Regions from separate parts of the Paenibacillus algicola genome, predicted to be linked through region 2. Evidence: riboswitches for the same ligand, from Rfam matches in the RefSeq annotation. Region 2 holds a riboswitch; the other holds the start of a gene.
What was found. A riboswitch is a leader RNA that binds a small molecule or an ion and turns the genes downstream of it on or off. The one in region 2 is predicted to bind ZMP and ZTP.
Positions count from the first base shown of each region.

Region 1: another riboswitch for ZMP and ZTP. It lies ahead of purT (formate-dependent phosphoribosylglycinamide formyltransferase); the one in region 2 lies ahead of rpiB (ribose 5-phosphate isomerase B).

Region 1 covers NZ_CP040396.1:2,396,920-2,412,501, reverse strand. The annotation lists gene E6C60_RS11145 (CYTH domain-containing protein) at 1-270, shown strand, start outside; gene pcp (pyroglutamyl-peptidase I) at 364-1,035, shown strand; gene E6C60_RS11135 (dihydrolipoyl dehydrogenase family protein) at 1,372-2,802, shown strand; gene E6C60_RS11130 (FAD-dependent oxidoreductase) at 2,790-3,914, shown strand; gene E6C60_RS11125 (ABC transporter substrate-binding protein) at 3,935-5,209, shown strand; gene E6C60_RS11120 (ABC transporter permease) at 5,190-6,074, shown strand; gene E6C60_RS11115 (ABC transporter permease) at 6,046-6,870, shown strand; gene E6C60_RS11110 (ABC transporter ATP-binding protein) at 6,867-7,913, shown strand; gene E6C60_RS11105 (CDP-alcohol phosphatidyltransferase family protein) at 7,929-8,522, shown strand; gene E6C60_RS11100 (SDR family NAD(P)-dependent oxidoreductase) at 8,571-9,335, shown strand; gene E6C60_RS11095 (YojF family protein) at 9,443-9,787, shown strand; gene bshB2 (bacillithiol biosynthesis deacetylase BshB2) at 9,810-10,469, shown strand; gene E6C60_RS11085 (YebC/PmpR family DNA-binding transcriptional regulator) at 10,508-11,230, shown strand; ZMP/ZTP riboswitch at 11,336-11,416, shown strand; gene purT (formate-dependent phosphoribosylglycinamide formyltransferase) at 11,493-12,659, shown strand; gene E6C60_RS11075 (hypothetical protein) at 12,852-13,280, shown strand; gene E6C60_RS11070 (stalk domain-containing protein) at 13,389-15,554, shown strand.
Region 2 covers NZ_CP040396.1:4,144,610-4,160,191, reverse strand. The annotation lists gene E6C60_RS19425 (phospholipase D family protein) at 1-447, opposite strand, end outside; gene E6C60_RS19420 (MerR family transcriptional regulator) at 651-1,574, shown strand; gene fni (type 2 isopentenyl-diphosphate Delta-isomerase) at 1,600-2,715, shown strand; gene ychF (redox-regulated ATPase YchF) at 2,960-4,060, shown strand; gene prfA (peptide chain release factor 1) at 4,468-5,535, shown strand; gene prmC (peptide chain release factor N(5)-glutamine methyltransferase) at 5,561-6,430, shown strand; gene E6C60_RS19395 (FtsW/RodA/SpoVE family cell cycle protein) at 6,571-7,773, shown strand; gene spoIIR (stage II sporulation protein R) at 8,015-8,704, shown strand; gene E6C60_RS19385 (L-threonylcarbamoyladenylate synthase) at 8,844-10,088, shown strand; gene E6C60_RS19380 (manganese efflux pump MntP) at 10,246-10,806, shown strand; gene E6C60_RS19375 (low molecular weight protein arginine phosphatase) at 10,851-11,435, shown strand; ZMP/ZTP riboswitch at 11,579-11,661, shown strand; gene rpiB (ribose 5-phosphate isomerase B) at 11,779-12,234, shown strand; gene E6C60_RS19365 (TIGR01440 family protein) at 12,356-12,949, shown strand; gene glyA (serine hydroxymethyltransferase) at 13,008-14,258, shown strand; gene upp (uracil phosphoribosyltransferase) at 14,494-15,123, shown strand; gene wecB (non-hydrolyzing UDP-N-acetylglucosamine 2-epimerase) at 15,221-15,582, shown strand, end outside.

The sequences.
Region 1 (15,582 bases), 1.7 Mb from region 2:
GAAGGGCTCTATGAACAGGTTATTGAAGCTCACCAGGCAATCCCGTTAATAAAAACACGACTTACGGCGGTATGGAATGGGCAAGTGGTGGAAATTGACGAATACACTCAGCTTCAGCTCCGCGTGATTGAGGTGGAGTTCTCTTCTTTGGAAGAGGCTGAGCGCTTTGAGCCTCCGGTCTGGTTTGGCCCAGACATCAGCCAGGACAAGCAGTATAGTAATAAAAAGGTGTGGCGTGAGCTTCAAAACAAGAAGTCTCCGACGGAATGACAACAACAGCCTGGATTCCCTTTATATCACGAGGTCAGGTTGGTGTTCCCTTTACGGTTTCTGATATGATAGGACGAGAAGGAGAGAGAGTCTATGAAAATACTAGTTTCCGGATTTGAACCGTTCGGCGGCAGCCGGGTTAACCCGACAGAGCAGCTGATTTTTGATCTGCAGTCATTGTCTTTTTCAGGGGTAGAAATTCGTACTGTATTGCTCCCCGTCGTATTCGATGAATGTGCCAGACTCCTGATCGAGGAAATCCGGTCCTTTCAGCCTGACGCAGTCCTCGCCTGCGGTGTAGCCGGGGGACGTGCTGACATAACACCAGAGCGGATCGCCATTAATATGAAGCACATCGCGGAGGATGCACCGTATCCTGATAACGCAGGTGTGAGACCCCATGAGCAGCCCATTGAGGAAGACGGCCAGGATGGCTTGTTCACCACGCTGCCCGTTTCCCGGATGGTGAAGACCATGAGAGAAGCTGGAATACCCGCATCGATTTCTTATTCTGCCGGAACCTATATTTGTAATAATACGATGTATGTGCTGTTGAATGAAATCAAGAAGACAGCGAATGCTATGCTTGGCGGCTTTATTCATTTTCCGGCGTCACCGGAGATGGCTGCAGCCAAGCCTGGCATGCCTTCTATGAGTCAGGAAAGCATGCTGAGAGGGCTTAAGGTTATGATTGAGGTCACGATTGAGGAGCTTCGAGCATTGGAACATCATCCCAAGCGTCAGGTTGGATCTTGCTCCATGTGAAGAAGCTCTAACCCACAGCCGCAAGATCATGTCAATACGTGCAGGATGGCAGATCATAATAAACACCCAGGGATCAGGTGATAAGCCTTCACTTGGTCTCTTTGATGTTGGCTGAAAGGTGATCCGAATGATCTATAACCTTCGTAACATGCTTGAAGTCTTTATATGGCTGCTGCAGAAGCGGGATCGTTTGTTTGGGTTAACAGGATTGAGGTTAATCAAGTTAGTAGGCATTTTGTTTAAATACATCGAAATTTCACATATAGCACTGTACGCTGCGGGAGCTCGCTGCTTCGGATGTACATGCTTAGCGCATCGAGAGGAGGAAGGGGCCAGATGAAAAAATATGATCTGATCGTGATCGGTGCCGGCTCCGGCGGATTGACCGCTGCCGTTGGCGCGATCCGGTTCGGAATTAAGGTTGCATTGATTGATAAGGACGCCCAGCCCGGTGGAGACTGCCTGCATACGGGCTGTGTTCCATCCAAGGCACTCATTGCGGCGGCCAATGACTTACATGACGCGCGCAAGACTGCGGAGGGATATGGGCTCAGTCTTACCGGCGAAGCCGATTATCTGGAAGCCTACCGTCGAGTTCAGGCGGCAAAGGCGGTCATTGCGCATCATGATGCGGCAGAGCATTTTGAAAGTATGGGAATTGATGTGTACCAGGGACATGCCAAGTTTCTAGATAATCATGCTATTCAAATCGATGGTCAGGAGACGCTGCAGGGCAAAAGAATCATCATTGCTGCCGGCTCCAGAGCCAAAGTGCCTGATATCGAGGGGCTCAAGGATATTGATTACCTGACGAACGAAAGTGTGTTTGACATGATGTCGCTTCCGAAGAGATTGGTGGTCATCGGCGCCGGACCGGTGGGACTGGAGCTGTCTCAGGCGTTGGCTCGCCTGGGCTCTCAGGTTACGCTGCTGGTCAAGGGAGATTCTTTGTTCCCGAAAGAAGACCATGATATTGCGGCCCGGGCCCAGTCACTAATGGAACAGGAGATGAGCATCGTCTACCATACTGAGGTGCAGAAGGTAGCGGCAGACGAAGCCGGTGTCAAAACCATTTACGGCCGCATAAACGGACATGAGCATACCTGGCAGGCAGAAGGGCTGTTGATTGCCACCGGGCGGATGCCGAATACAGACCAGCTGGATCTGCACCGAACCTCGGTGGAGGTGGACGGAGATCATATCGCTGTGCAAAAAAATCTACGAACGACGGCGCGCTCTATCTTCGCGATTGGTGATGTCATTAAGCCGTTTCCGTTTACCCATGCCGCTGGCATGGAGGGCAAGGTTGCCGTGTCTAACGCGGTATTCGGTTTAAGACGCAAGGTGAGCTATGATGCGGTGCCTTGGGTGACGTATACGGATCCGGAAATTTTTCATCTGGGCATGACGGAGAAGGAGGCCCGGGAACAGGCGGGAGATGATATACAGATATACATCACAGACCTCAAGGAGGTAGACCGTTTCATTACCGACCGCAGCACGGAAGGACTCGTCAAAATCATTGCAGATCAAAAGGGAAAAATTATGGGAGCACATGCTGTTGGCAAAGGGGCTGGTAACTGGATGCAGGAGGCGGTGTTTGCGAAGCAGCATGGCTGTAAAGTGAGCCATATTGCCGAAACGATTCATCCTTACCCGACCCATGGCGAGGCTCTGAAAAAGGCTTCAGGGCAGTATTGGGAAAAGAAGCTGTTTGACGGTCCGGTCTACAAGCTGCTGAAGGCTTACGTTAAATGGTTCCGATGATTGCTGCAGGAGACCAGCGTCGTCTGATCCTGGCGGGTGGGGGACATGCACATCTTCATGTTTTGAAGGAGCTCAGCCGACAGCCGATTCCACATGTAGAGGTTGTCCTGATTTCGCCATCGCCATTTCAATACTATTCCGGACTGATCTCTGGATATATCGAAGGCACCAATATCCTGGACGAAATTCGAGTGGACCTAAGAAGGCTGGCTGAAACGGCCGGCGTGCGCCTGGTGCAGGACCGTGTCATTTCCGTAGATGCCAAGTCCAGAGTAATCCACCTGGCGTCGCAGGAGTCGCTTTCATATGATGCTCTCTCCTTTGATATCGGTTCGCAGAGTGCCGGCACAGATACGTCAGGCGTCCTGTCATACGGGCTTCCCGTCAAGCCTTTGGAGCCGTTTATGAAATGGGCGGTCCAGGAGCATGGGGATGAAGCCGCGGTCGTGGTCGGAGGAGGTGCTGCTGGACTGGAACTCAGCCTGGCGCTGCAGGCTCGTAACCGGACAAAAGGCGGCTCTGTTTCGTTAATCAGTGCAGGCTCTTTACTTGGGATGAAGACAGGCTCACGCATGCACCGTCGTCTTACACAGATTGTTGCCAAACAAAATGTACGGCTGTATGAAAACGATGCGGCGCTCAAGGTGGATCAAGGCATCGTGACATTAACATCCGGCCGCAAGGTTCCATTTCAACATCTGATTTGGGCAGCAGGTCCCAAAGCACCGGACGTGTTTATGTCTTCAGGGCTGCAGGTCCGCGACGGCGGCTATCTGCTGGTGACGCCAAAGCTGCAGTCCGTGGATTACCCGGAGATTTTTGCTGCGGGTGATTGTGCCGCCTTGGACGGACATCGCCCTCTCCCCAAAGCCGGGGTGTATGCCGTCAGGGAGGCTCCGTATTTGTGGAGCAATCTACGCGCATTTTTCAGCGGCACGGAGCTTCAGGCATATTCACCGCAGCGTGACTATCTGTCGCTGATGTCGACGGGGAACCGCAAGGCGATTTTGCTATATAAGAAGGTGTTGCTCTACGGGCGATGGTGCTGGAAGCTAAAACGCTGGATTGACGAACGCTTTGTACGGCAGTATCAGCGGCTATATAAGAGATAGATAGAAAGGGGTGGCTGCATATGAAAAAGCCTATGGCTGCACTAATTCTATGGCTGTCAGCGGCGATGGTCCTATCCTCCTGCAGCTCCGGCAGTCTGGAAGTCGTGAGGAGTGCGGAGGATGCAAGCCTTCTTAGTGGCTCCAGCTGGGAACAGGTGGTTGATGAGGCTAAAGGTCAGCAGGTCAACTGGTATTTATGGGGCGGCAGTGATGTGATCAATTCGTATGTTGATCAGACGGTTGGCCGCGTGCTGAAGGACGAATACGGAGTTACGCTGAAGCGGATTCCGGTCAATGATACGGCTGAAGCTGTTAATAAGGTTCTGAATGAGAAGCAGGCAGGAAGGCATGAGGAAGGCAGCGTCGATTTAATCTGGATTAACGGAGAAAATTTCAATACCCTGAAGCAGGCAGAAGCGCTGTTCGGTCCTTTTGCTGAGATTCTTCCTAACGCACAATACGTCGATTACAGTAATCCTGCCATTCAAAAGGATTTTGGAAACGATACAGAGGGCATGGAATCGGTATGGGGAAGCGCCCAGTTTCAGTTCGTGTATAACGCAAGCACCGTAGATCCGGATGAACTGCCGCGAAGCTATGAAGAGCTGAAGGTGTGGATTCAGAATAATCCGGGTCGGTTTACATACAATGCTCCCCCTGATTTTATCGGTACACGATTTGTGAAGCAGCTGTTCTATGAGCTAAGCGGAGGCTATGAGCAGTGGGAAAAGCCGCTGGACCAAGCAGAATTCAAAAAAGCGGTTGAGCCGGTCTGGAGCTACTTGAATGAGATCAAGCCGCATTTATGGCGGGGTGGTGAAACATATCCGAAGTCCATCGCGGAGCTGCAGACGCTGTTTAACAACAATGAGGTCGATTTTACGTTTGTGCAGGATCTAGGAGGCATTCAGGCCGAGATTAACAAAGGCAGAATGCCGGAGACGGCAAGGCCTTATGTATTCCGCACCGGGACGATTGGAGATTATCATTATGTTGCCATTCCTTATAACGCCAAGCATAAAGCAGCGGCGATGGTGACGGCCAATCTGCTGCTGGAGCCGGAAATGCAGTTTAAGAAGATGGGGACGCAGGAGGGCTGGGGAGACGGTCTGGGAATCCATCCTGCCAAGCTGGAAGGGGAGGCTGCAAGCCAGTACAAGCAGATTCAAAGCGACGCCGGTGAAACCGCGGTGCCGGCAGAGGTTCTGCTGAAGCATAAGCTGCCGGATCTGTCGCCGGCGTACAATCAGGCGTTGGAGGAAGGCTGGAGGAAGCATGTTTTATTCCAAAAGTAAAAAAGCTCGCCTCTGGCTCCTCGCGGGGATGCTCCTGCCCTCCGTATTGGTCATTCTGGTGCCTGTTGGTGCAGGACTGTGGATTACGGGCGAACAGAGCCTGGGATATGTTCCGCTGATCGGCCAAACGGAGCTGTCTCTGGATGTATACCGGGAGCTGTTCGTGTCGCGAATCTTCTATAGCTCTCTCAGCTTCTCGCTCATGGTATCTCTGTTCTCTACGCTCATCTCCGCCGTCCTGGCGGTACTTCTGGCACTTTGGCTGAGAAGATATGTGAACAAGAGCAAGTGGCTGCAATTCTTGATTCAGTTTAATCTGCCGCTGCCTCATGTGGTGGGAGCGATGGCGATCTGGATGCTGTTAGGTCAGAGCGGGTATTTGTCGAGACTGGCATATTGGGCAGGCATAATTCAAGAGCCGGCTGCATTTCCGGTGCTGGTACAGGATCAAGTGGGCGCCGGCATTATACTGGAGTACATATGGAAGGAAGTTCCTTTCATTGCGGTATCCATTATCAGTATATTAAAAGCCTGGGTATTGCCGTACGAGCGTCAGCTGCGGCTTCTTGGCGCATCCTCCTGGCAGCGCTTCAGGCTGGTGACATTTCCGTTCATGCTGCCGCCGTTATTGTCTTCATCAATCATTGTATTTGCTTATACCTTTGGTTCCTTTGAGGTGCCGTACATATTAGGGTCGGTCAGTCAGCCGGCTCTGCCGATTCTTGCCTATGAGGCCTATACCAATCCGGATTTGACCTATCGCCCGGAAGCGATGGCGATCAACATGGTCATTACGTTGATTAGTGTGGTGTTAGTGTTCTTATACTTGAAATGGGGTGAACATCATACGGTACAGCAGTCTTAAGCAAAGGAGCGGGTATGCCGGGGTCTTTCTCCTGCTGCTGGCCGTGTTTATTCTTCCGTTCGTGCCGCTGCTGATCTGGTCCTTCTCGCTGCAATGGCGGTTTCCGGAGCTGCTGCCAGTCTTTAGTCTCCGTGCATGGTCCTATGTGTTCTCGTCTCATTCCCAGGTATGGACCTCCATTTTGAACAGTTTGGGGCTTGCAGCAGCGACAAGTGTGATCTCGCAGCTGGTTGCGTATCCGGCAGCAAGAGCTCTCGGCTTGTATATTCAACGGGGGAATCGCTGGATTCGCCTCGCACTGATTGCCCCCATTCTGATTCCCGGCATTGCCATTGCGGTCGGAGTACATGTGTTTTTTCTTCAGATCGGGCTGTCTGACAGCTGGCTGGGTGTGCTGCTTGCTCATCTTATTCCGGCAGCGCCATACTCGATCTATTTGCTATATGGCTTCTACGCCGGCTATGATTCCGGATATGAGAAGCAGCTGCGCCTGCTGGGTGCCACGCGCTGGCAGTCGTTTGTTCAGGCTGAGCTGCCCCTGTTGAAGCCGGTGCTCACGCTGAGTATTCTGTTCAGCTTTCTGAACTCCTGGAGTCAGTATTTATTTACGCTGTTCATCGGCGGGGGAAGCTTGATTACACTGCCGATGCTGCTCTTCAGCACACTTTCTAGCGGAGATTACAGTCTGATGGGAGCTTTAAGCATGGTATTTGTTATTCCTGCGTTGTTGGTTGTGATCTACAGTGCAAGAGAAACACAGGTGGATCAATTTGCTGAAAAGGGGGAAGCGGCATGACCGCCATTACAAAAGAGCCGTTCCTGCAGGTGTCCGGTATCGGCTGCAGCTACAGCTCATCGTTTACTCTGGCCGAACAATCCTTTACGCTGGAGAAAGGACAGCTGCTCGTGATCCTGGGACCTTCGGGAAGCGGAAAATCAACGCTGCTGCAGCTGCTGGCCGGTCTTCTTCATCCAGAGCGGGGCAGCATCATCATGGGCGGCCGTCGTATTCATCAGCTTCCACCGGAGAAGCGGGGATTGTCCATGATCTTTCAGAAGCCTTATCTGCTGCCGTTCTTAAGCGTCGGACATAATGTTGAAATCGGATTAAAGCTGAAGGGCGTAAAGCCGAAGGAAAGAAAAGCCAAAGCGGAGCAGCTCTTGGCGGAGGTGGGACTTGCGGGCTTTTACTCGCGGTCCTTGTCCTCATTATCCGGTGGCCAAGAGCAGCGCGCAGCGCTGGCCCGGTCATTGATCATTGAGCCGGAGCTGCTGCTGCTCGATGAGCCATTCAGCCAGCTGGACCCGCTGCTTCGCAGGCAGATGGGCAGCTGGCTTGCAGATCTCAAGCGTACGCGCGAGGTTCCAATGATCATGGTGACGCATGACCGGGAAGAGGCCATGACGCTGGGCGACCGGTTTCTCCTGGTGAATCAGGGGAAGCGAGAGCAGTACGGGACCTTGGAGGATCTGTACTATCGTCCGGCAAGCCCGTGGGCAGCGGCATTTATGGGGATGGACAACAGGCTGAGAGGGATCAAGCTGGGGAGCCGGGTGCGTACCCTGTTTGGAGAGCTGCCGCTTCATCCCTCACTGGCTTCATTACGTGATGGACCGGTTCAGGCTGCATTAAGATCCGAATGGCTGATTCTGGATTCTTCATCTCCGGTGCAGGGAGAGGTGCGGCGTGTTTCTTTTCGGGGAGATCATACGCTGCTGGAGCTGGAGGCTCAAGACGAGCACCTGGTGATGAAGCTGCCCGGACTGGTGCAGCATGTTCCCGGTCAGCGATTAGGCATTCAATACAATCGGGATGAGCTGTGGTGCTTTCCCATGTAAGAAGGAGGGGAGAAAATGCTGGACTCTTATGCTAGAAATACCGTTCAGCCGATCATCCATCGGGGCGCCATCGTCCTTCACAAAGCCGGCCTGTCGGCGAATGCGGTCAGCTGGATCGCAATGACGCTCGGAGTCGGCAGTGCCGCGGTGTTCCTGGCTGGCTATCCGGCTGCCGCTGTTGTGATGTTATGGCTTTCCGGCTATCTGGATGCTGTGGATGGAACCATTGCACGCATGACCAAGCCCTCCAAATGGGGCAATGTGCTGGATATTGTGTTTGATCGTATCGTTGAAGGGGCTATGATGTCCGCCCTGGTTCTAGCGTATTCCGGTGCAAATGCACCGTTAATTTTGAGCCTGGCTGGAATTCTGGTCGTGGTGACAACCTTTTTGGTGACAGGAAATGTGATTGAGAATTCAGGCATAAAAGGGTTTCATTATAACCCCGGGATCTTGGAGCGGACGGAATCCTTTGCTTTTTTTACCGTGATGATGCTGTTTTCTTCGGTGGCGTTTGCCGCGGCCTGGATCTTTTTCAGCCTGTTAGTTCTTACTGCGATCAAGCATCTGTGGGATGTGTACACCTGGTTGAAGCGCCATGGGGCTTAAAAAGCTAGCACGGCGGCATTCTATTTCACATGTAAGGGAGAGGGAAATATGCGTATTGATTTGACAGGGAAAATGGCTCTGGTCACTGGGGGTACGGGCCAGCTCGGTCGGGTAATGATTTCTACACTCGCGGAGTGCGGAGCTGATATCGTCATTCATTACCGGAGTAATGCGGAGAAAGCGAATCAGCTGCTTCAGGAGGTTCTGCAGACCGGAAGAAAAGCAATGATCGTTCAAGGAGATATCACGAGCCAGGAATCCGTGATGCAGATGAAGGAGCAGATTCAAGCCAGTCTGGGCAGGCTTCCAGATATTACGGTTGCCAATGCTGTCGAGCAGTACGCCTGGACCTCGGTTCTAGAGCAGGATCCCCGTGATTATCAGAGTCAGTTCGACAGCTGTGTGATGCAGAGCGTTTATCTTGCCAAAGCCTTCATTCCTTCCATGGCCGAGAGAGGTTACGGAAGGTTTATCGGGATCAATACGGAATGCTCCATGCAGAATTTCCCGAACCAATCAGCGTACACCGCTGGAAAAAGAGGGATGGACGGCGTCTATCGCGTACTGGCGAAGGAGGTAGGGGAGCAGGGGATTACGGTCAATCAGGTCGCCCCGGGATGGACGGTCAGTGACCGGGATCGGGATCAAGGCACAGAGCATAACGCCTCTTATGAGCAGCAGGTTCCCCTGCGGCGCCGGGGTACGGATCAGGAAATTGCCAATATGGTGGCTTTTCTTGCATCAGATCTGGCTTCTTTTACGACAGGCGCGTACATTCCTGTCTGCGGCGGTAACGTCATGCCGGCCATTTAGTCATTCCAAGGAGGCGTCCTGAACCTTTTTTCATCTCGGCTTAAATGTGATAGAATAGTCATATTCGCACTTGAACATGAACTAACTTACTTGAGCCGGAGGGTACCATGGAGCTTATTAATTTATCAGAAGTACAGCAGATGCTGAACAAGCTGCAGGATCAGGAGCTTTACGTCCATCTGGAGCTGACTACAGGTGCATATGCTGCGCATGTGGACAGCTCCCGACATCCTGCGGCTAATTTTATAACCAATGCCAAGGTGTGCTATTCCAGTGGAAAAATTTCTGGAGCAGGACCCTACCGGGTTGGCTTGAAGACCGAAGAGGGCTGGGTTTACGCGGAAGGACTCACGCACTTTGAGGAGAGCGATACAGAACGCCTGATTTTGGCAGGCCATGATAGTCAGGGCAAACTGGTCGTTGCATTGCAGCTCAGCCAGGAGCCTTTTTAAGGAACAGGAGATGAACGACATGATGACAAAAAGGGTCCTGGTTGTATTTCCGCACCCAGACGATGAAGCCTTCGGCACTTCCGGGACATTGGCGAAGCTAATTCACGAGGGCTGGCAGGTCACCTATGCCTGTCTTACGCTTGGCGAAATGGGCCGGAACATGGGGGTGCCTCCCTTTGCCAATCGGATTACGCTTCCGGCCATTCGTAAGCTGGAGCTGGAGGAATCCTGCAAGGCGATCGGAATACAGGATGTAAGAATGCTGGGCTTCCATGACAAGATGGTGGAATTTGAAGAGCCGGAAGTGATCGACGGTGAAATGAAGAAGCTTCTGGATGAGGTAAAGCCATCGCTGGTGATTACCTTCTATCCCGGATACAGCGTTCATCCGGATCATGATGCTACAGGGGCTTCTGTGATCCGGACGATTCAGAGACTGCCGAAGGATGAGCGCCCCGAGGTGCATTGCCTTGCATTTTCCAACGGCTGTCGGGATTACATTGGAGAGCCTGATGTATATCAGGATGTTGAGGAATATATAGATCAGAAGATCCAATCGATTACAGCACATCGTTCGCAGTTTCAAGCCCCGGAGCTCGTGGGCGACAAGAAGCTGTCCCGAGAAGATATGGTTCTGCGATTTGGTGTGGAAAGCTTTTGGACCTACCCTTTTGAAGGGTAATCTAACAGATTTAAATTCATAGAGAAAGCGGGAGCGGTATGGGTCGCAAATGGAATAATATTAAGGAAAAGAAAGCCTCCAAGGATGCAAATACGAGCCGGATTTATGCGAAATTCGGCGTAGAAATTTATGTGGCTGCAAAGAAGGGTGAGCCGGACCCGGAGTCGAACCGAGCGCTGAAGGTCGTTCTGGAGCGGGCCAAAACCTATAACGTGCCTAAAGCCATTATTGATCGGGCATTGGATAAAGCAAAGGGCAGCGGCGAAGAAACGTACACAGAGCTTCGTTATGAGGGCTTCGGTCCCAACGGCGCTATGGTCATTGTCGATACGCTGACGAATAACGTGAACCGGACGGCATCAGATGTCCGCTCTGCATTTAACAAGAATGGCGGCAATATGGGCGTCAGCGGATCGGTAGCTTATATGTTCGACTCCACGGCCGTGTTTGGTATGACCGGTAAATCGCTGGACGAGGTGTTCGAGCTTATGATGGAGGCCGACATCGAAGTGCGTGACATCGTGGAAGAGGATGATGTCGTCATTATTTACGCAGAGCCGGATCAGTATCACGAGGTCCAGGAGGCGCTGAAGCAAGCCGGCGTTACTGAATTCACGGTTGCTGAATTGAGCATGCTGCCTCAAACCTATGTCAGCCTGCCCGAGGATTCCATTCCACAATTCGAGAAGCTGATCGATGCGCTTGAGGATCTGGAGGATGTGCAGCAGGTATACCACAACGTGGAGTATGACGAGGAGTAAGCATGAACTCACTTTTTGTGTAGAACAATTATACAAAGAATAGGAGTCAGTTGCCTTAATAGTTGCGGGATGACTCTAAAATACGTATGATAGAACTATAATTCAGCACGGAGATGTAACTGGCGTAGCATGGGAAACCATGGGGGAGCATCATCGTGGATATCGCCGTACGCCTGGGCAGAGGTAAGGAGTGTCTTTCTCCTTGCCTCTTTTTTGTAATTTCGGTTCTGCCGGATCATTTCGACAAAGCGAGGAGATTACCATGTTAAAGACCCGCAAAATGATGCTGCTTGGCTCTGGGGAGCTGGGCAAAGAGGTTATTCTGGAGGCACAGCGTTTAGGTATTGAGACGGTGGCGGTAGACCGGTATGGCCATGCACCTGCCATGCAGGTGGCTCATCGGCACTATGTGATTGATATGATGGATGCATCCCGGCTGCGTCAGATCATTGAGGAAGAGAAGCCGGATTTGATCGTTCCGGAGATTGAGGCCCTGGCCACCCACGAGCTGGAAAAGCTGGAGGCGGAAGGACACCGCGTGATTCCGACGGCGCGTGCAGCAAGGCTGACCATGGACCGTGAAGGCATTCGGCGTCTGGCTGCCGAGAAGCTGGGTCTGCCTACGGCAGGGTATCAGTTTGCCGACACATACGAAGAATTCGATGCTGCGGTCAAGTCAACCGGCTATCCTTGCGTGATCAAGCCGCTCATGAGCTCTTCAGGTAAAGGACAAAGTGTATGCCGCCGTGAAGAAGACATTCAGTCCTGCTGGAATATGGCGATGGAAGGCGGCCGTGTGCAGAACGGAAGAGTCATTATTGAGGAATTTATTCCGTTTGAATCTGAGATTACACTGTTAACCGTTCGCTCGGTCAGTGGAACCGTCTTCTGTCCACCAATCGGACATATTCAGGAAAGCGGCGATTATATTGAATCCTGGCAGCCTCATGCCATGAGTGAAGACCAGCTTGCCGAGGCCAAAAGAATTGCTCAGGCTATCACTGATGAGCTTGGCGGTTACGGCTTATTTGGGGTCGAGCTGTTTCTAGCCAAGGACCGGGTTTACTTCAGTGAAGTTTCCCCAAGGCCTCATGATACTGGACTTGTGACCCTGGTTACCCAGAATCTATCGGAGTTTGCACTTCATGTCCGGGCGATTCTGGGCTACCCGATCCCTGAGATTGAGCTGATTACGCCTGGCGCCAGTCGGCCGCTGAAGGCTGCGGCCGAGCTGGAGCACTATGAAGTGACTGGCGTCGAGAAGGCCCTTGCTGTCCCTCGTACACAGGTTCGGATCTTCGGTAAGCCGGTGACCAAGATCGGTCGCCGGATGGCGGTCGCATTGTCTGCGGCGGACAGTGTAGAGCAGGCCAGAACTCACGCCAAGCAAGCCTTGGATGCTATGCAAATTGTACCTTCTGAATCATAAAGCCAAACAAGCGTGCGATCTCATCATGAGGCAGCACGCTTGTTTTGTTGATAAACCCCTTCAGGTATTTCATACCTTCATCAAGTGATTTAATTCACAATACTGAGAATCTATGGTATATTGTTTCCATTCCTACAAATTGCGGCTTGCACAATGATCAGGGACAAAAGGAGTGGGGTTATGAGGTACACATTGAATGCTTTTGGTAAAGTGCTTGCGGCTTTTTTGACACCGGCCATGGTCTCGTTCTTCTTTACGCTTCAAAGATCCTTTGAGATCCAGCCAAGTCATGAGGTCAGCTCATCCACCAGTTATATATTTGCAGCCGGTTACGTCTTCTTTCTTCCGTTCACTCTATTATTCCTCCTGCCATTATCGCTTCTAGCAGATATGACCATTGCGAGAATTCTTCATACCTTACGTCAAAAACAAAGGCATTTCATCACAATTATTGTATCCCTATTCGTGTACGGCGCGTTAGGTATGCTTGGTGGATGGTTGGGAGGATTAATGATTCAGCATTGGTTCCAAATGTCGATGACGATCCTGCTCGCGATTCTTTTCTGGGTGCTTCAGACTGTCATAAGTATGGCTCTAATCTTCATTGTTCGCAGAAAATAAAGATCCATGGCGAGGTTTTAACCATTTAGACAAGAACTTTTTACCAAAGTGTGCGTTTAATACTAGGGAGCTGGAAAAATAAAACGAGAAACTCAAGGGAGCACAGGTATGAATTTGAAAAAGTTAACGATATTCGCTTTGCTGGTTGTCGTACAGGCTGCTGCAGTTCTTCCTGCAGGAGCTGAGTCTGTAAGTACGGGACCCGTACCCGGCACAGTGACCGGCGAAGTCTATGAAGCACCGCAAAGTGATAAGAACGGACAGCTAGAAGTTATTCAAGGAGAAGTGGAAAAAGTAGAAGCGGACAAGGACGTTGTACCAGGGCAAGGTACAGAAGATGCAGAAGAAGCAGAAGAAGGGGCTGGAAACAGTCTGGAATCGGAGCCAGCGCCAACGCCGGTGTCCATGAACGAACTCATTTTTTATTATAATAGTACAAAGCTTGAGCTAGGCGGACAGGTGTATCAAGCGCCGCAGCCATTGCTGGTCAATAAAGGGATTTCTTATGTTCCGATCCGGACGCTGGTTGACCGTGTTGGTTTCAAGCTCCGCTATGAAGCCAAGACGAAGGAAACCGTGATTCTGAAGGGGGATACCGAGCTGCGCTTCAAGACAGACAGCGCCAGCTACACGGTGAATGGTGTCGTAAAGTCAATGAAAGGGGCATCGTATCAGACCAAAGGAACCTTCATGGTTCCGCTGACGTCCATAACACAAGCGCTCAATCTGAAGTACCAAGTGGATAACATCGGCAAGCGCATCATTATGAATCTGGAGCAGAAGCCTGTAGCAGCATTTACAATAGGACCGAAGGAGATTTATGCGGGTGAGACGCTAGTAACCTACAGCACGCAAGCCACGTCTCCTACAGGGCTTCCGATCGTGAATGAGCGCTGGGAGGGGCGGCAGGACGTGTTTAGCCAGCCTGGAGATTACGTGGTAACGTATTATGTTCAGGATGCCAGTGGAGCCTGGAGTGAACCAGCCACTCAGACGGTAAAGGTTCTGAAGCCGAATCAGCCTCCAGTGGCCGCATTTACAACCGATAAAGCAGAATATAAAATGGGCGAGTGGATTACATACACTGACCAGAGCTACGATGATGAAGGCATCAAGTCTGTGCAATGGGACAATAATGCGTATGCTTTTTTCACACCGGGCCCCAAGACGATTAATCTGACCGTGACTGACCAGCAAGGGGTAAGCACAACGGCGACCCGAATCATCAACATTACAGGTGAAACGCTGTATGCAGAGGATGATTTCAATAAGCTGTTTATTCCGGCCGGAGAGAAGTTTACGTTTAATGGATCTGAAGTGACAGGCCGTGACCGAATTCTTTATAAGTATTTGGACGAGCCAAGCACCTTGATCCGCAGCAACAGCCCCGAAACCGTGAATGAGCTCGGCAATGTCTATCGCGAGACGGCCTCCGGGGACATGCGTTTCATGATTCATCATGTAAACAACGTAAATAAAAATGTCAAAATGTATGTGGTTGCTACGAACAATAATGCATCTCCAGCTGTGATAAACACAGAAAATCTGGGCTTTGCCGGACCGACCTATATTGCCACGGCAGCCGGGAAGAAATCTGTATTGTACTACTTTGAATCGATGCAGAATGGCTCCAAGCAGTCTGCGATCACGCTGGCGCCAGGGGAAAGCCGACTGGTCATGACCGAGCTGAGCCAGACGCGGATGAAGCAGGGGGATGTTATTTCGCTCTTTGCAGATCTTTACAGTGATCTTCCGATTCAGTTTGACGTCATCATGATTGATGAGAAGGCTGAACCGCTGAAGGTGTGGAAGGAGCTTCCACTGCTTGATAAAGACGGCGTGCATAATCGCGGAACGTACCCGAACTCGACCCGAATCATTCAACATTTCGAAGAAGTGGGCGCCAAGCCAGAGCGTTTGCTGCTGGGAGATGATGGAGACGATCCGAATTTAATGGGCACCGATCCTATGTACAACAGTCCTACCTCCAACGCAGGCAATTTTGGAGTTCTTTACAAGATTCGTCTGGAACGAGTGGCACCTAATACATTGATCTCATTCAATCCCCGCGGCGGAAAGTATTCGGGATATGCTATGGTAAATGGGTTAATCACCGCCATTTATTCGAATGGACAAGTCAGCGCTCCAAATGAGCAGGCTGTTCTGTACCGTACTGGCGACTACGAGCAAAGTGTTGAGATCATGTTAACTGCTGCTCCGGGAAGCAACCTTCCCGTCAACCTGCTCTTTACCCCCATGCCTGCCAAGAAATAAAGGCTGAGAAGAACTTATATTCGTTATC
Region 2 (15,582 bases):
AATCAAGAACATGTCCATTTCCGGATGCTTGCTCTTGTGCGAGATCAGATGGTCTGTCATTTCGCGGCTGACCTGAGGGAAGGATTGGTCTTTATGGGTATAGTCATTAAAAAGAAACATGTCGATCACGAGAAATTGTCTCGACTCGTCAATGATTTCATGCATTCGATCATAAATTTGCTGCTCGTGCACTGCCTGGCCGTCCGGCCCCGGATAGGTCAGGTCATGCCAGAAGGCAACCTCCGTACTTTGGTACAGCGGGCTTTCGTAGGAAATGCCGTCCGGCAGCGGCTTTTGAGTATGGTACACGAGGACAGCCAGCAGCCAGGCAAAAAGAAGCAGCACCGCTGTTTTTACCCAGAAGCGGGGAGAACGGCGGCGGGTGTGTGCAGGCTGAGCCCCAGCCGATGCTTCCGGTAAGTTGTTAAATAGGCTGAACAGAATCATAGCCATCCTTCTTTCTGTATAAGGGTCGTTAAAACCATTTACCAACCTCGGCCATAATTGAAGCAAGCTGTACGGCGGGAAAGAAGCCGTCTTCCTGGTCGACAGCGGAAGCGAAACTATGTATAATCGATGTACTGGATTTGTATAAAGTGCGACGTGATATTTAGGGAATCACTCTTACCGATCGAAAGGCAGGGAACCGCGTGTACTCTATTAAACAAGTATCCACAATGCTGGATATGCCGAGTGTAACGATCCGGGCCTGGGAGAACCGGTATGGGGCCGTGAAGCCGCTGCGGACAGAATCAGGCTACCGGATGTATAGTCCGGATGACATAGAAGATTTGAAATGGCTGAAGGAGCAGGTGGAGGAGAAGGGCATGAGCATTTCTCAGGCCGTGCTGATGCTGAAGGCCGGGAAATCCTTTCCGGGACCGGGCCGCGGTGAGCCATTTCCGACTCTTGGCGCTGAGCAGCAGGAAGGTCCTTATGAAGAGCTTAGCGGCCAGATTTTCAATGCTTTGTTTACGTTTCAAAGTGAGCGGGCGAACCGCCTGATTGATTATGGCTTTTCAATTTACGGCTATGATGCCATGTTCTACAAAGTGCTGGTGCCTGTTCTCGTGAAAGTCGGAGATGCATGGGAAGCGGGCACGGCATCGGTGGCGCAGGAGCATTTCATGACGGAGCTCATCTCACGGCGGTTTTTTCAGTTTTTTCATTTATTTCCCGTTCATTCTTACATGCCGAAGGTGCTTTCGCTTTGTCCGGAGGGAGAATATCATCAGGTCGGCCTGATGCTCTTCTCACTGCTGCTGCGGCGCAATGGACTGGATGTAGCCTACCTGGGCCCCAACACGCCGAGAGAAGGTCTGCTGGATATCATTGATTCCCAGGGAATCGGGATCGTGTGCCTCTCGGTGACGAATGCCAGATATGTAGGACGGGCGGACGAGCTTGTGGATTATATTTCGGAAGCGTTCCCCGAGGTGCTCTTTCTGCTTGGCGGCAAAGGGTACGGAAGCGGAACAAAGAGCCGGTACACCCAATGGGTGATGAACGAGCCGGCAGAGCAATGGCAGGAGTGGCTGAGCCGATTTTTGGCCCAGCACCAGCTGAGGCCGTAAAACCTATTGGATGGGGGATCTCATGATGAAGGAGTCAAATAAGGAGCGTGAAGGCTTACCGCAGGAGCACCGTGAGCAGCCGGCAGGGGGAAATCCGGGCATGCTGATTCCGGAGGTGCCTACCGGGGAACGCAAAATCGAGCACGTCCGCCTCTGTCTGGAGGAAGAGGTGGGGGGACGCGGGATTACCACGGGGCTGGAGCGCTACCGCTTTCGCCATCACGCTCTGCCGGAGCTGGACTTTGAGCAGGTGGAGCTCTCGGCCTCCTTCTTGTCCCACCGTATGCGCACACCGCTCCTGATCAGCTCCATGACCGGGGGCAGCCGGGCGACGGGCGAGATTAATCAGCGTCTGGCTGCTGCTGCGCAGCGGCGCGGATGGATGCTTGGCGTCGGCTCAGTCCGTGCAGCGGTGGAGCAGGAGGACCTGGCTGCCACGTTCCGGGTCAGGGAATCGGCGCCTGACATTCCTGTCATTGCGAATCTGGGTGCTGTGCAGCTGAACTATGGCTTCGGGGCAGATCAATGCCGCAGAGCCGTGGACATTGCGGGAGCCGACATGCTCGTGCTGCATCTGAACAGCCTGCAGGAAGTGTTTCAGCCGGAAGGCAACCTTTCCTTCAAAGGGCTGCTGAAACAAATTGAGCAGCTGTGCGGGGCGCTGGAGGTGCCTGTCGGCATCAAGGAGGTCGGCTGGGGCATCGACGCGGAAGTCGCCGTACAGCTGGTGGAAGCCGGAGCCTCCTTCATTGATGTTGCCGGCGCAGGCGGCACCTCCTGGAGTCAGGTGGAGAAGTTTCGCAGTCCTGACCCGGTGCGCAAGGCCGCGGCAGAAGCCTTCGCGGATTGGGGCAACTCCACGGCGGATTGCATTGCTGAGGTGCGGGCTGCGCTGCCGCAGACCGAGCTCATCGGCAGCGGCGGTCTTACCAGCGGAGTGGACGCCGCCAAGACCATTGCGCTTGGCGCAGACATTGCCGGCTTCGGCCGGGGTCTGCTGGGCTCGGCGGTGGCCTCGGAGGAGGCGCTGGATGCCCGGCTGGCTCAGGTCGAGCTGGAGCTGAGCATCGCCATGTTCGGCATCGGAGCCGCTACCATTGAAGAGCTGCAGGGTCATAAGCGGCTGATCAGGCTGGGATAGGCCGTAAACGGGATGTGCGGAGCAGCCGGAGCTTGGGAAGAACCGGCAGGGAGCTTGCCGTGCGGCAGCCTTGGCAGTAAAGACCGTGCAAATGGAATGGAACAGGCCGGAACGCCAGGGGCGAGCCGGCCTGTTCTGCTGTGTAAACTTCAGTTTCAACAACCGGGATCATCTGCTATAATTAATAGGATTGTTTAGCGGCAAGATATTTGAGGATGATTATTCATAAGGAGTTGTCATATACATGGCTTTGAAAGCAGGGATTGTAGGTTTGCCGAACGTCGGCAAATCGACGTTGTTTAACGCAATTACGCAGGCAGGTGCGGAATCGGCCAACTATCCGTTTTGTACGATTGATCCGAACGTAGGTATTGTTGAGGTGCCGGATGAGCGCCTGGACAAGCTGACAGAGATGGTGGAGCCGAAGAAGACCGTGCCGACCGCCTTTGAATTTGTGGACATTGCCGGGCTGGTCCGGGGAGCGAGCAAGGGCGAGGGGCTGGGCAACAAGTTCCTGGCACATATCCGTGAAGTGGATGCGATCGTGCATGTCGTCCGCTGCTTCGAGGACGAGAACATTACCCACGTCGACGGCAAGATTGATCCCGTCAGCGACATTCAGACGATCAATCTGGAGCTGATTCTGGCGGATATCGAGAGCGTGGAGAAGAAGATTGAACGCTCCAAGAAGAATATGAAGGGCGGCAACAAGCAGTTTGTTCAAGAGGTTGAGGTGCTGGAGAAGGTCAAGGCGGTGCTCTATGAGGACAAGCCAGCCCGCAGCATGGACCTGACCGAAGACGAGCGCCTGCTGGTCCGCGATCTTCATCTGCTGACACTGAAGCCGGTGCTATATGCGGCGAACGTAGCGGAGCATGAGATTGGCGATGTCGCGAACAATGCCTATGTGCAGAAGGTTCGTGATTTCGCAGCGGCGGAGAATGCCGAGGTCGTGCCCATCAGTGCCAAGGTGGAAGAGGAGATTTGCGAGCTTGAGGGAGAAGACAAGCAGATGTTCCTGGATGAGCTGGGTATTCAGGAGTCCGGCCTGAACCTGCTTATTAAAGCAGCATACAAGCTGCTCGGCTTGTACACTTACTTTACCGCCGGTGTGCAGGAGGTTCGTGCCTGGACGATTCGCAAGGGCACGAAGGCTCCGGGAGCAGCCGGTGTCATTCACAGCGATTTCGAGCGCGGCTTCATTCGGGCCGAGGTCGTGTCCTACGAGGATCTGGTCGCTGCCGGCTCCATGAACGGAGCCAAGGAGCGGGGGCAGCTTCGCCTGGAAGGCAAGGAATATGTCGTGCAGGACGGCGATGTGATGCATTTCCGTTTCAACGTATAGCAGAGAACGGTGCCAGCCCGCCGCGCTTTAGAAGCGCGGCGGGCTGGCTTGTTTGTCTTGGCGGGAATTGCCAGGGGTTATCGTGTTCTCGCGGAGTCAGCGCGATGTCTATCGCTAGGCGTGCTGCACGGTCTTTGCCGTTGTCGTTGTAGCTGTCTTTCCCGAAAAGCTGTTGCTATTCAAAGCCTGTAGAATATGATATAATTAAGAGTCGTATGACTAGTGTTTTGAAACTAATGATGAAATGACGTAAAGCGAGATGTGCAGGGGAGACGGAGCGTTTTTGTACGCTGGCGGCCGAAATTCTGCAGCAGCTGGCGATCTGATAATGAATGAAATAGAAGCATGCTTCCGGACAAAGTGTACCCGGGGCGTGAAGAACATACCATACCATGAGGTGACAAGCCATGTTGGATAAATTACAGGCATTAGCGGATCGTTATGAGAAGCTCAGCGAGCTACTCTGCGATCCGGATGTGGCCAGCGATACGAAGAAGCTGCGGGAATACTCTAAGGAGCAGTCCGATCTCCAGCCGACGTATGAGGCGTACAATGAATACAAGCAGGTCAGCGAAGAGCTGGATGCCGCCAAGGAAATGCAGGGCGAGAAGCTGGATGATGACATGCGCGAAATGGTCAAGATGGAGATCGACGAGCTGTCCGGACGGAAGCAGCAGCTGGAGGAGACCATCCGCGTCCTGCTTCTGCCGAAGGACCCTAATGACGACAAGAACGTCATTGTGGAGATTCGCGGCGCAGCCGGCGGCGATGAGGCCGCGCTGTTCGCCTCCGATTTATACCGGATGTATACCCGCTATGCCGATACTCAGGGCTGGAAGGTCGAAGTGATGGATGTCAATACGAATGATCTCGGCGGTTTTAAAGAGGTTATTTTCCAGATTATCGGCCGGGGAGCATACAGCAAGCTGAAGTTTGAGAGCGGGGCACACCGGGTGCAGCGGATACCGGCTACGGAATCCGGCGGCCGGATTCATACCTCCACTTCAACGGTAGCGGTGCTGCCGGAGGCGGAGGAAGTGGACATCGAGATTCACGACAAAGACATCCGCGTGGATACCTTCTGCTCCAGCGGTGCTGGCGGCCAGTCCGTTAACACGACGAAATCGGCGGTTCGTGTAACCCACGTTCCAACGGGCATTGTGGCAACGTGTCAGGATGGGAAATCCCAGAACTCCAATAAGGAGAAGGCGCTGCAGGTGCTTCGGACCCGGATCTATGACATGATGCGCCAGGAAGAGGAAGCGAAGTATGCCGGTGAGCGGAAGAGCAAGGTCGGCACAGGAGACCGCAGTGAGCGGATCCGGACCTATAACTTCCCGCAAAGCCGTGTCACAGATCACCGGATCGGCTTGACGGTACACAAGCTGGATCAGATCATGAACGGTGAAATTGAGGAAATCGTTTCAGCCCTGACGATTGCAGAGCAGGCAGAAATGATGGATAAAGGAGAATAACGCTTTGGAGCGACAAAGGTTCAGCATGACGCCGGAGCAGACGATACGGGAAGCCTTTGCAGAGGCTTCTTCTTTTTTGAAGGCCCATGAAGTGATGGAGCCGCAGCGCAATGCCCAGCTGCTGCTGGAGCATGTGCTGGGGCTGTCGGGAACGTCTTATTACGTAGCCTTGGGAGATCCTTTTCCTGCCGAGAAGCAGGGAGAGCTAGAGGAAGGGATCACCCGGAAGGCACAGGGAGTTCCGGCTCAGTATATTACAGGGGTACAGGAGTTTTACGGCCGGGAATTTAAGGTGTCGCCCGCCGTGCTGATTCCCCGCCCTGAAACCGAGCTGCTGGTGGAGGCGGTGCTGCAGTATGGACAGAAGCTTGCGGCCGGTCCCGGCGGCGAGCTGAATGTGGTGGATATCGGAACCGGCAGCGGTGCTATAGCCGTAACCCTGGCGCTGGAATCGCCCCGCTGGCGTGTGCTCGCCAGCGATATATCCCCGGCGGCCCTGAACGCTGCCGAAGAGAATGCCCGGAAATGCGGCGCTCGGGTAGATTTCCGCCAAGGGAATCTGCTGGAGCCGTTCAGCGGACTTATGATTCACATTCTCGTCTCCAATCCTCCTTATATCCCGGCGCGGGATATAGAGGAGCTGCAGCCGGAGGTCAGGGACCATGAGCCGCGCACTGCACTGGATGGCGGCCCCGATGGGCTGGACCCATACCGGGCTATGATGGAGCAGCTTCAGCTGCTGCAGGCGCCGCCGCGCCTTATAGCTCTGGAGCTGGGCATGGGCCAGGCGCCGGAGGTGGCGGAGCTGCTGCGCCGTGCCGGGCACTGGCAGGATATTGTGACCGTTAAGGACCTGGCAGGCATTGAGCGCCATGTGCTTGGGGTGGGGCGCTAGCTGCAAGTGTGCAGTCAAGGAGTCCATCATGAGCGCTGGCATTGTACTGCGGGAAGGTTTTCTTTTACAATAGATGGAGGATATGAACTTGAAAATGGAAACACTAAAGAGCTTGCCCGGCTCTTGCATGGAGGGATGACATGCTGAATAAGCTTAAAAAAATCGACTACCTCATCGTCACCGCCCTGGTAGGGATGATGATCGTCAGCATTACGTCTATATACAGCGTTACCAAAGATACAGCGGATATGGATGGAAGCCATCTGACGATGATGGCTTACTATGTCGTCGCGTTTATTGCATTTTTCGGCATGAGCCTGCTGGATTACCGGCTGCTTCACAAATACGCCCTGTATATTTATTTGGGCGGCATCGGCATCCTGGTATTTACGCTATTTTTCGGGAAGACAATTAATGGCGCCCAGGGCTGGCTGGATCTCGGGATTGTGAACCTGCAGCCGGCAGAGATGTTCAAGCTCATTCTTATTATTTTTGTCACTCATGTGCTCATTATGAGAAACAAGCCGGAGCTTTCCTTTATCAAGGATATTATTCCGATCGGCCTGCTGACCTTCATTCCGTTCGCGCTCGTCATGATTCAGAATGACCTGGGGAATGCACTGGCGTATGTGGTCATTCTGCTTGGCCTGCTGTGGATCGGAAACGTCAAGGTGACTCATGCGCTGATCGGTCTGGTGCTGGTGGCAGGGACGGCTTTTGGCGGGATTCAGGCCTACATTCATTATCATGATCAGATTGAGGAGTTCTTGGGCAAGGGCTCCCGTGCGCACTGGATGGACCGGATCGATCCCTGGCTGATGGCCTCCAGTGTGGATACGTCCGGCGCAGGCTGGCATACGTATAATGCCAAGCTGGCTATTGCGAGCGGCGGGATGAACGGGGAAGGCTTTATGCAGGGGACGTCGGTTCAGTCGGGTCGCGTGCCTTATACGTATTCGGATTCGATTTTTGTGCAAATTGCGGAGGAATACGGGTTTGTCGGGTCCTCGGTCGTCCTGCTGCTGTATTTCATTCTCATCCACCGGATGATTCTGATCGCGCTGGAAAGCCGGGAGCGGGCAGGTCCGTTCATGATCGTTGGTATTGTGTCGATGCTGCTCTATCAGATTTTCGAGAACATCGGGATGTTTATCGGGCTGATGCCGCTGACAGGCATTACGCTGCCGTTCATTAGCTACGGCGGAACGTCGCTCGTGATCAGCATGGCTTCGCTGGGCGTGGCCATGAGCGTCAAGCTGCACGGGCAGGACATCGAGGAGGATTTCCCCGAGCCCAAAACCTACCGCACCCAGGCGGCGCGGATTCGTCCGCAGAACCGTTGATGTCAGTCCAGCAGGGCGTGGCGGGGTGCCGCCATGCCTGGTTGGCAGCAGGATGAGTTTGGCGGGGATGCTCAAGATGAGATGAACCATAAAGATCCCAAAGCTGAAGGCCCCCGTGCGGGGCTTTTTTTTGGATGGAGAAGAAGTCTATCAAAAAATCATAGACCGCCACGTTTATCTCTCAAAGCTGCCGGACATACTGGTAGTATCATAGAGTTATCGTAAGAGAGGCGGCTGTCCAATGCAATCATCCCATCCATCCCGTGATCCACTGCGTACTGCAGTCAAGCAAATTGTCGTGCTGTTATCCATCTTGTTTCTGGTTGTCATGTCCTGGGAGGAGCAGCGCATTGATGCTGCTGTCACGGAAGGCGCCATCCCGGAGGAGTCCATTCGGCTCCGCATTCTTGCTCATTCCGACGCCCCGGAGGACCAGCTGGTGAAGCAGGACATTCGTGACGCTGTCGTGATGCAGATGAAGAGCTGGGTGGGTGAGCTGGCACCGGAGAGCCTGGAGCAGGCGAAGGCGATGACGAGAAATCACTTGCCGGAGATCGAGGCGCTGGTTGCACAGGAGCTGGATGTACGGGGTATCACGTATGCTTACCAGGTGGAGCTGGGCGAGGTCCCTTTTCCGACCAAAATGTACGGAAGAGTGATTTATCCCGCAGGTGATTACGAGGCGGTTCGCATTACACTGGGATCCGGCAAGGGCAAGAACTGGTGGTGCGTGCTGTTTCCGCCGCTGTGCTTCATCGGGGACAATGGAGATGTGAGTGCGCCAAAGGAGGCTGCAGGAACACGCACGGCTTCTGCCGAGCCCGCTCCGTCTGAGACGGCAGAGGCAGAGGCGAGTGCGCCGGAGGTACGGTTCTTCCTCTTGGACCTGCTGGCGTCGCTGTGGAGCTGGGTTAGCGGACTGTTTAAGTAGGGTGGAATATGATACACTTTCTAGCAAAAGAGTGCTTGTTCTCTTCAGCGCCGCCACGACCGCTTGCCAAGCGGCGGGGAGCGCTCAGGGCTGGAAGCACTTTTTGTGATTGAATTCGAAGAGAAAGCTTGGGATATAGATGAAGCATGAGAAATGGCAAGATGCAGCAAAAGAAAGACAGCCGCTGACAGGCGGCAAGCGTGCAACGAAGCTGTGGATGCTGGGCGGAAGCGCCCTTGATGGGGCTGAGGCTGAAGGGGGCGCTGCGGCTTTGTTCCATGCGGATTCCCGCAGACTGTCAGCTGGGAGCGGGAGAGGGCAGGAGGAGATCCTCGGCATTGCGGATGCACCAGACACTTGTGCGCTGCAGGAAGCAGGAGCCGTTCTGGCGGCAGGCGGAACCGTCGCTTTTCCGACGGAAACGGTGTACGGGCTCGGCGCGGATGCGCGCAGCACGGCTGCGGTGGAGCAGATTTTTGCCGCGAAGGGACGGCCTTCGGACAATCCGCTCATCGTACACATTGCAGATCCGGCACAGCTGCAGGAGCTGGTGACCGGCGTGAATGACACCGAGCGGCGCCTGATGGCGCAGTTCTGGCCCGGTCCGCTGACGCTGGTGCTGCCGGTGAAGCCCGGCGCGGTATCGCCGCGGGTGACGGCCGGACTGGATACGGTCGCCGTGCGGATGCCGGATCATCCGGCGGCGCTGGCGCTGATCCGCGCCTCCGGCTGTCCGCTGGCCGCACCGAGCGCGAACCGCTCGGGCCGTCCCAGCCCGACGCTGGCCGCGCATGTGCTGGAGGACCTGTCCGGGGCCATCGACGGTGTGCTCGACGGCGGACCGGCAGGCGTCGGCGTCGAATCGACAGTCGTGCAGGCCGCCCCGGACGGCGCCGTTACGGTGCTTCGCCCCGGCGGCATCACCGAGGAGCAGCTTGCCGGCATTGCGGCAAGCGTGCGGCGCGACCCGGCGCTGGCGCACGCCGGGGGCACAGACAGCCCGGCGCCGCGCTCGCCGGGCATGAAGTACACGCACTATGCGCCTCAGGGCGCGCTGTGCGTGGTCACCGGGCGGACAGCAGCTGCCGTGTCCGCCCGCATCCAGGCCGAGCTGGACGCGGCCCGCACGCGCGGGGAGAAGACCGGTGTGCTGTCGTTCGACGAGCACATCGGCTTCTACCGCGCGGACGTTGCCGTCTCGCTCGGCAGCTTGGCCGCGCCAGAGGAAGCGGCACGGCGGCTGTACGCCGGCCTGCGGCAATTCGATGAGGCCGGCGCGGCCTTCCTCCTGGCGGAAACCTGCCCGGAGGAAGGCCTCGGTGCCGCAGTGATGAACCGGCTCCTGAAGGCGGCGGGGCATCACATCATAGATGCCGACGCCTAATCAGCGGGACGCGCTGCCCCGCCCCTAGCCTCCCGCGCCCGCGATGCTCAACGCGCCCATAGCGCCCGCTCCGGCCCTGGCCTCCCGCGCCCGCGCGGAATGATTTCCTCCTTGTCCGCATATGGTGTACAAGACCATAGGACTTGGAGGAAAGCGCATGCTGGAGACATCTGTCCAGACCGGGCAGCTGGCCGCGATCTTGATGATGGCCGTGGCCCTGGGGCTGGATGCTTTTTCGCTGGGCATCGGAGTCGGCATGAAGGGGGTACGCCTTCGGCATGTTCTGGGCATCGGGCTCATGACGGCGCTGTTTCATATGCTGATGCCTCTGCTGGGGCTCATCTTCGGCCGATATGTCGGCGCTCTGCTGGGCGAGATTACGGGGATTGCAGCGGGAGGGCTGCTCGTGCTGCTGGGCGGACATATGATCTGGAACTCCTTTCAACAGGGGGAATCCCGTCCCGTGAACCATACGACCCTGCTGGGGATGCTTCTATTTTCCTTGAGCGTCAGCATCGACTCCTTCTCGGTCGGAGTCTCCCTGGGGATGTTCAACAGCCACGCGGCATTGATCGTCAATGCCTTCGGTATTGTCGGCGGGCTGATGTCCATCTGCGGCCTGCTGCTGGGACGGAAGGCGGCAAGCCGTCTGGGGGAATACGGCGAGCTGGCAGGGGGCGCGATTTTGCTTCTGTTTGGCTTGATGTTTATCTTTTGATACAATAACCGCAGATCTTTACAGGCGACAGGAGGCGAGAAGCCGTGACTAATATTTTGTTTCTGTGCACAGGCAATACGTGCCGCAGCCCCATGGCAGAAGGCATGCTGCGCAAGCTGGCGGCCGGAAGGTCCATGAAGCTTGAGGTACGCTCTGCCGGGGTAGCTGCCGTGGAGGGCATGCCGATTTCGCGTCACGCCCAGGCGGTGCTGCGGGATCAGAGCATTGAGGGGGAATTCACCTCGAAGCCGCTCAGCCGGGAGCTGGTAGCATGGGCAGATTTGATTCTGACACTGACTCAGTCCCACAAGCAGTTCGCGATTTCCCGGTTTCCGGAGGCAGCAGACAAGGTGCACACGCTGAAGGAATTTGCCGGAGCGGATGAGCAGGTCATGCAGGATCTGCAGGAGCTGGACCGGCTCTATGTATCGGCAGAGCTGACCCGTTCGCTCGGGGGTGCCCAGTCCAGCCAGGAGCGGGAGCGCTTGATCGAGCTGCGCCAGCGGATTCCGAGCTTTGATATCTCGGATCCTTATGGCGGCTCGCTGGAGGACTATGAGGCGACGGCGGCCGAGATCCGGACCGCGCTGTTCCGCCTGCTGGACAAGCTGGAGGGAGAAGCGCGCTGAGGCTGGCTTTAGAGAGCCGGTTTTTTGCAGTCTTTCATCCTGCTGTTTATGAGAATGAGGGACGGCTGCACATCGACGTAAATGGTCCAAATGTCTCCCTTGCTTTTGGGGATGTTTTGATTTAAGATGAAGTGGAAAAAGTGAGATTCCGATGTAACTGGCGACGAAGTGGAGTAAACCACGATGGAGCATCGGAGACATACGGCCGGTCGCCTGGGCAAAGAGCATTTGTGCACGTTATGCGTGTGCAGACTGCTCTTTTTTCGTCTTTTGGCCAGACCATGGGTTATACTATAACTAGTATTTGAACCAGAGGATGAAATCACGAGGAGGTTTTTCAATCATGAGAATCGCATTGGGCACGGATCACGCCGGTATACGCTTGAAGGAAGAGATGATCAAGGTCATTCAGGAGCTGGGGCATGAGGTCGAGGATTTAAGCTGCGGCTGTGAGACGTCTGTGGATTATCCGGATTATGCTCTGCCCGTCTGCGAGCGGGTCATCGCCGGTGAAGCTGACCGGGGCATTCTGATTTGCGGAACGGGGATCGGCATGAGCATTGCAGCGAACAAGGTGCCGGGCATCCGCTGCGCGTTGACCCATGATGTATTCTCCGCCAAAGCGACGCGGGAGCATAACGACAGCAATGTGCTGGCACTGGGCGAGCGTGTCGTGGGGCCGGGGCTGGCTGCGGAGATCGTAACGGCCTGGCTGACTACGGAATTCAGCCAAGGTGAGCGCCACATCGGGCGTGTAAGCAAGATTAAGGCCATCGAGGATCGGTATCTGAAAGCCTAAACCCTGGAGCCTGGAGCTTGTTGCTTCGGGGGAAGCCGAGGCTGCGGCCCTTCTAAGGATACGGTTCAACTTGGCATAAGAACACTTCCATACAATATACAGGCGGGAGGCGGTCCACTGGATGGAGCATGGGGCAGAAGTGAGAGACATGAGCTTGAAGGAGCAGACGGTGCAGGTGTTGAGAGAGCTGGCGGAAGCAGCCGGTCTCAGGTCGGGCAAGGTGCTGGTGGTCGGCACAAGCACGAGTGAAGCGGCGGGCCGGCGGATCGGCACAAGCGGCGCCCTGGACATCGCGGAGCAGCTGCTTCAAGGCATTCAAGAGGTGCAGCAGGAGCTGGGCTTTGATACGGTTTATCAGTGCTGCGAGCATCTGAACCGCGCGCTGGTTATGGAGCGGAAGGTGCTGGAGCGGCTGTCCTTGAATGAGGTTGCAGCGATTCCCGTCCCTAAAGCCGGCGGCTCGATGGCCGCGGCCGCTTACCGCAGCTTCCGGCAGCCGTGCCTGGCGGAGCATGTCGCGGCAGATGCGGGGCTCGATATTGGCGAGACGCTGATTGGCATGCATTTGAAGCATGTCGCGGTGCCCTTCCGCCCTTCGCGCCGCAGCATCGGCGAGGCGAGAGTAACCGCGGCATTTACCCGCCCGAAGCTGATCGGCGGCGAACGCGCCGTGTACAGGCTGGAGAACGAGAGCGGAGCCGGTTTTTGTGATTGATGACGTTATTTACCTTACTTTTATATAAATACTATGTAGATTCAGGGAGGAAATAATTATGATGGAACATTTGCGCAAGGCCGACCCGGCTGTACTGGAAGCCATGAATCTGGAGCTTTCCCGCCAGCGCAGCAACATTGAGCTGATTGCATCAGAGAACATTGTCAGCGAGGCTGTTATGGAAGCTATGGGCTCCGTGCTGACGAACAAATACGCGGAAGGCCTGCCGGGCAAGCGCTACTACGGCGGCTGTGAGCGTGTAGATATTGTTGAGGATCTGGCGCGTGACCGTGCGAAGGAGCTGTTCGGAGCAGATCATGCGAATGTACAGCCTCACTCCGGCGCACAAGCGAACATGGCCGTTTACCTGGCTGTGCTGAAGCCTGGAGATACCGTACTGGGTATGAACCTTGCTCATGGCGGACATCTGACGCACGGCAGCCCTGTGAACGCTTCGGGCCTGCTGTACAACTTCGTTGCCTATGGCGTACAGGAAGACAGCTTCCTCATCGACTATGATGAAGTCCGCAAAGCGGCGTTCAAGCACCGCCCTCGCCTGATTGTAGCCGGCGCGAGTGCATACCCGCGGATCATTGATTTCGAAAAAATGGCTTCCATCGCAAACGACGTCGGCGCGCTCTTCATGGTAGACATGGCGCACATCGCCGGCCTTGTTGCAGCCGGTCTGCATCCGAGCCCGGTTCCGCATGCGCATTTTGTAACGACAACTACGCACAAGACACTGCGCGGACCTCGCGGCGGCTTGATTCTGTGCAAGCAGCCATGGGCGACGGCTATTGACAAGGCTGTGTTCCCTGGCTCCCAGGGCGGTCCTTTGATGCACGTCATTGCTTCCAAGGCGGTGGCTTTCGGTGAAGCGCTGCAGCCTTCCTTCAAGGAATACTGCCAGCAGGTGGTGAACAACGCGAAGGTGCTGTGCGAAACGCTGATTGAGGAAGGCCTGAACATTGTATCCGGCGGCACTGACAATCACCTGATGCTGCTCGATACCCGCAATATGGACATCACCGGCAAGGACGCGGAAAAAGTGCTCGACTCCATCGGCATCACGGTGAACAAGAACGCCATTCCGTTTGACCCGACATCTCCGTTTGTTACCAGCGGCATCCGGCTTGGTACGCCGGCAGTCACCTCCCGCGGCATGGACGAAGCTGCAATGAAGACGATCGGCAAGGTCATTGCCATGACACTTCGCCAGCCGAAGGACGAGGAGAATCTGGCGAAGGCCGCCCGTATGGTGGCTGAGCTGACGGACCAATACCCGCTGTATCCTGAAATGAAATACTAATCCTTTATCGACTGCTATTACCAAGGCCCCGTCAGGTATGACGGGGTTTCTTGCATATTCTTTACAGAGCGGGAAACGCCGCTTCTACAGGTGGAAAACATTCATCGGTCTTGCAGGTGTAAAATCACATCCGGGAGTGATATAATAGACAAGATTTATGGAGCCACAATCCTGCTTGCAGCCCATATTGAAGAATATATAAGAACATATACGTAACCAACCGGAGGGACCTGACATGGGAAAATTGGTGATTTGTGATCACCCTTTAATTCAACACAAACTAACTTTTATACGCGATAAGCAGACCAACACGAAGGATTTTCGGGAGCTGGTGGATGAGGTCGCTACCTTGATGGCGTATGAAATTACACGCAATATTTCATTGGAGTCCATTGCTGTAACGACACCGGTGGCGCAGACGGAGGGCAAGGTCATTTCCGGCCGCATGCTGGGGCTCATCCCGATTCTTCGCGCCGGGCTGGGGATGCTGGATGGCGTCGTGAAGCTGCTGCCGGCGGCGAAGGTCGGACATGTCGGCTTGTTCCGGGATCCGGAAACGCTGCAGCCGGTCGAATATTATACCAAGCTGCCAACCGATGTGACCGAGCGCGAGCTGATCGTGATCGATCCCATGCTGGCTACCGGCGGCTCGGCGATTGCGGCCATTGATGTGCTGAAGAAGCGCGGCTGCACACAGATCAAGATGATGAACCTGGTTGCCGCGCCGGAGGGCGTGAAGGCTGTGCATGATGCTCATCCGGATGTCGATATTTATGTAGCGGCGCTGGACGAGGGTCTGGATGATCACGGGTACATTGTGCCTGGCCTTGGCGATGCCGGTGACCGGCTGTACGGCACGAAGTAGCCGCCGCAAGCCGAGATATAAACGCTGTGATGCTTTGATCCATGCTTTCGCATGGAAGGTCTTTGCTGTATAGCGGGAGAAGAGGAGTTAGTCCAACATGTCCAAAATTAAAGTGATGACGATCTTCGGCGTCCGGCCGGAGGCGATCAAAATGGCGCCGCTCATTCTGGAGCTTCAGCGCCATCCCGAGCACATTGAATCTGTGGTCTGCGTGACCGCGCAGCACCGCCAGATGCTTGATCAAGTGCTGGACGTATTCGGCATCGTGCCGGATTATGATCTGAATGTAATGAAGGACCGCCAGACGCTGAATGAAATTACGGTTCGCGTGCTGGAGGGGCTGGAGCCCGTGCTGCGCGAAGCGAAGCCGGACATTGTGCTCGTTCACGGCGACACGCTGACGACCTTCCTCGCCAGCTATGCGGCTTTTCTTCAGAAGATCCAGGTGGGCCATGTTGA